Regions from separate parts of the Bradyrhizobium sp. HKCCYLRH3099 genome, predicted to be linked through region 1. Evidence: predicted binding sites of a transcription regulator. Region 1 holds the regulator's gene; the other holds the start of a gene.
What was found. Region 1 encodes PhoB, which activates phosphate uptake and scavenging genes when phosphate is short. Its sites were predicted from a motif close to TGTCATNNANCTGTCAT; they were not measured.
Positions count from the first base shown of each region.

Region 2: ACQR1Y_RS27425 (esterase-like activity of phytase family protein) is a predicted target of PhoB. The motif match lies at 1,313-1,329, and genes of this name have one in related genera.

Region 1 is NZ_JBNPTW010000017.1:7,403-9,603, forward strand. Features, by position in the region: gene phoU (phosphate signaling complex protein PhoU) at 1-546, shown strand, start outside; gene phoB (phosphate regulon transcriptional regulator PhoB) at 563-1,270, shown strand; gene ACQR1Y_RS26355 (trypsin-like serine protease) at 1,365-2,201, shown strand, end outside.
Region 2 is NZ_JBNPTW010000018.1:48,776-50,976, reverse strand. Features, by position in the region: gene ACQR1Y_RS27425 (esterase-like activity of phytase family protein) at 1-1,255, opposite strand, end outside; gene ACQR1Y_RS27420 (DMT family transporter) at 1,375-2,201, opposite strand, start outside.

The DNA of each region.
Region 1 (2,201 bases):
GACAAGCTGCAGCGCATCATCGAGGAGCGCGCGGTGCTGACGATCGCCCGCCGCCAGCCGATGGCGGTGGATTTGCGCGAGATCGTCGGCGCGATGCGCGTCGCCACCGATCTGGAGCGCATCGGCGACCTCGCCAAGAACATCGGCAAGCGCGTCGCCGCGCTGGAGAGCGACTTCCATCCGCTGAAGCTGATCCGCGGCCTCGAGCACATGACCGACCTGGTGCAGTCGCAGGTCAAGACGGTGCTGGACGCCTATGCGGCGCATGACCTGCCGGCGGCGATGACGGTGTGGAAGGGCGACGAGGAGGTCGATGCGATCTGCACCTCGCTGTTCCGCGAGCTCCTGACCTACATGATGGAAGACCCGCGCAACATCTCGTTTTGCATCCATTTGATGTTCTGCGCCAAGAACATCGAGCGGATGGGCGACCACGCCACCAACATCGCCGAGACGGTGTTCTATATGATCGAGGGCCAGCAGATCATGGACAAGCGCCCGAAAGGCGACATGACCAGCTTCGCGACCACGATCCCCGGTAACTGAGAAAGACGATTTCGACATGGGTGCGCGAATTCTGGTGGTTGAGGACGAGGAGGCGCTGACGACGCTGCTGCGCTACAACCTCGAGGCCGAAGGCTACGAGGTCGAGACCGTCGCGCGCGGCGACGAGGCCGACACGCGGCTCAAGGAGCGCGTGCCCGATCTGGTCGTGCTCGACTGGATGCTGCCGGGCCTGTCCGGCATCGAGCTGTGCCGGCGGCTGCGGGCGCGGTCCGAGACCAAGCAGCTGCCGATCATCATGCTCACCGCGCGCGGCGAGGAGAGCGAGCGTGTGCGGGGGCTTGCGACCGGCGCCGACGACTACATCGTCAAGCCGTTCTCGGTGCCGGAGCTGCTGGCGCGCGTGAAGGGCCTGCTGCGGCGCGCGAGCCCGGAGCGGCTGGCGACCGTCTTGTCCTATGGCGACATCGAGCTCGACCGCGAGAAGCGCCGCGTCGCGCGTTCGGGCCGGCCGATCGATCTCGGCCCGACCGAATACCGCCTGCTCGAATTCTTCCTCGAGCATCCCGGCCGCGTGTTCAGCCGCGAGCAGTTGCTCGACAGCGTCTGGGGCCGCGACATCTATATCGATGAGCGCACGGTGGACGTGCACATCGGCCGCCTGCGCAAGCTGCTCAATCCCGGCCGCGAGCAGGATCCGATCCGCACCGTGCGTGGCGCCGGCTATGCGCTGGACGACCGCTTCGCCAAGTCGGAGCAGGCGTGACGGGCGAGCAGGCCTGATCGCGCGGTCACGCCGTTGCCGTCTTGATCCTGTGTGATCGAGTTCCCATCATCATGGTCGGACCTCGGCAGACACAATGATCAGGACGTTCGCTATCTTGTTAGCCTTGTTGCTTGTGGCTGCCGGCAATGCCGCGGCCGCCGAGCTCGAGGACGCCGTCGCTGCGGCTTCGAATGGACAGCCGGCGGCGGCGTTACGCCGGCTCCAGCCGCTCGCCGCCAAGGGCGACGCGCGCGCGCAGTTCAATGTCGGATTCATGCAGGCCTTCGGCCTGGGCGCCCCGCGCAACCAGGCGGAGGCGCTGGTCTGGTACCGCAAGGCCGCCGATCAAGGGCTCGCCGTCGCCCAGCATTATCTCGGCATCGCCTATTTCAACGGTGAAGGCGCCGCCCGCGATCACGGCGAAGCCGCCCGCTGGTTCAATCGCGCCGCCGCGCAGGGCTTTGCCCAGTCGCAATACATGCTAGGCCTGATGATGCTCGACGGCGAGGTCATGACCCGGGACGTCATCCAGGGTTATGCCTGGCTCGTGATGGCCGGCCGCAACGGCGTCAGGTCGGCCGGCCGCGAGATTCAGAGAGTGAAGCTCAGCGAAGCGCAGCGGCGCCAGGCCGAGGCCACCATTGCCGCGTGGCGGCCGAAGCCGGAATCGGTCGATGCCGGGATTGCCAATCCGCGCGCGGAGCAGTTGCTCGGTCTCGACCGCCACTTCGGCGACGTCGTCGATCCCACCTCCTGGCCGGCCTCCTCGATCGGTGTCGTGACCGTGGCGCAATACAGCACGGGAGGTTCGTGCACCGGCACGCTGGTGGCGCCGCGCGTGGTGCTCACGGCGGCGCATTGTGTCTTCAACGGCGTCGCGCAGGTCAGCCCCGGCAACGTCCATTTCCTCGCTGGCATGAACAGAGGCACT
Region 2 (2,201 bases), on a different contig from region 1:
TGCCGACGATGATGTGGGTGTCGTCGACGCGATCGACATTCTCGATCGTGAAGAACGGGAAGGCGAGCACGCCGTCATTCAGCGGCTTGCGCGCCTTCTTGTCCGGATCCCTGATCTTCATCAGGTCGATATAGGCGATCTTGCGGACCGGCTTGCCGACATTGGCGTCCGACAGCTCGATCTTGTAGACGCGCTTGAACTTGGCCAGGTCAGCGAAGCAGTTGTCGCCGCGGGTGCCCTGCGGGCAGGCCTTGTCAGCGGTGCCCTCGCCATTGTCACGCTCGATGATCAGGCCCTGTGTCGGGTCGATCATGTTGAAGTCGCCGATGGCGTTGCCGTTCTGCTCGAACACATATTGCCAATAGCGGCCGGTGAACTTTTCCGCGGCGACGTCGAATTCGAGGATGCGCGAGGCTTCCTTGCCGTCGACCTTCTCCCAATCCTTCTTCTCGGCGTCCCACAGCGGCCCTTCCAGCAGGCCGTAGATGAACTTGCCGTCGGTGGATGCCGCGAAGCCCTCATAGCCCTTCGAGCGCCGCAGATTGACGTTGGTGTAGCTCGCGCCGGGCGCGCCGGGGGACTGGACCGCCCAATGGTCGGGCGAGCGCACCGGCTTGCCGTCAGCAACCGTCTCGAATACGGCGAGCACCTTGCCGCTCTTGTCCGCCTTGATAAGGTAGGGGCCGAACTCGTCGCCGATCCAGATGTGATCGCCGATGATCTGGAAGCCCTCGGTGTCGAAATCGGCACCGGTCAGATAGCGCTTGGCCGTATTCTCGTGGACGATGCGGAACGGCACCTTCTTGTCGGGATCGTGCAGGAAGATGGTCTCGAGCCGCTCCACCTTGCCGGCGGCCCAGTCGATCTTGTGATGATTGAGATAGAGCATCGAATCCGGCGAGTTGTAGCGCGAGCCCATGCCGTTGTCGGTCAGCACCCAGAACGTGCCGTCGGCCATAGTCTTGATGCCGGAATGCCCCTGCAGCGGCTGTCCCTTGAACGGCAGCGATACGCCGGTCGGCCGCTCATAGGACTTGCCCATCACGCTGCCGATCGCCTCGACGCGCTTGCCGGTGGTGTATTTGCCGGAGGTCTTGAGGTCGTCCGGGGCGTCGGCGGGCGCGTCGATGAAGGACTCGGCTGGCAGCACGGCGTGGCCAGCGAGCTTGGCGGGGAATTCGCCTTCGCCCTGGGCGAGCGCGGCGCCAGTGCTGAGGGCCAGAGCGGCCACGGTGGTCAGAAAAAATCGATGCATGGAAAGCCTCCTGAGCTTGAACCACGCGTGGTTCTGAACAGGCGCCCTGACGCTCCGTTGACAGTTCCATGACAGCCGGATGATGCGCGCTGTTCGCCCTGGGGCGTGTTGCCGCACGCTTAGTTCTTGGGCGCCTCTCCGGCGGTGCGGGGCTGCTTGAGTGGCACGCGCGAAGCAATGATCACACCGACGATGACCAGCGCGTAGCCCGCGAGATGGAACAGCTTCAACTCTTCGCCGAGCAGCAGGATCGCGAGCACCGAGCCGAACAGCGGCACCAGATGCAGGAACGGTGCGGCGCGGTTCGGTCCGATCAGGCTGATGCCGCGATTGAAGAACAGATAGGCGAGCGTCGAGGCGAACACGATCACGTAGCCGAGCGTCAGCATGGAGAGCAGGTCCAGCCTCAGCACGAATCCAGAGCTGTACTCCCAGGCCGCGAGCGGCAGCAGCAGCACGGCGCCGGCCGCCGTGCAGGATGAGATCAGCGACAACTGGTGCACGGCGGGCTTGCGGGTCATGGCCGCCGAGTAGAGCCCGAACACCCAAAGCGCGCCGGCGAACATCAGGTCACCCCGATTGAATTGGATGCCCGCGAGCGCGCCGAGATCGCCGCGCAGCAGGATCACCAGCACGCCGACAAGCGACATCGCGATGCCCGCGAGTTGCCCCCAGGTCAGCCGCACGCCGAACAGCAGCAGCGACCACAGCGCCACGAATAGCGGCGTCGACGATTGGATCAGCAGCCCGTTGAGCGCCTGAGTATATTGCATCGCCCAGTAGGACAGCGCGTTGTTGATCGCAAAGCCGGTGAGCGCGAACAGCAGGATCAGCGGCCAATGCGCGAGCAGGGTACGCCAGTCCTTCGCCAGATGCTCCCGCGCGAACGGCCATAGCATCAGGAAGGTTCCGATCCAACGAATGCACGACAAGGTCAGCGGCGGCA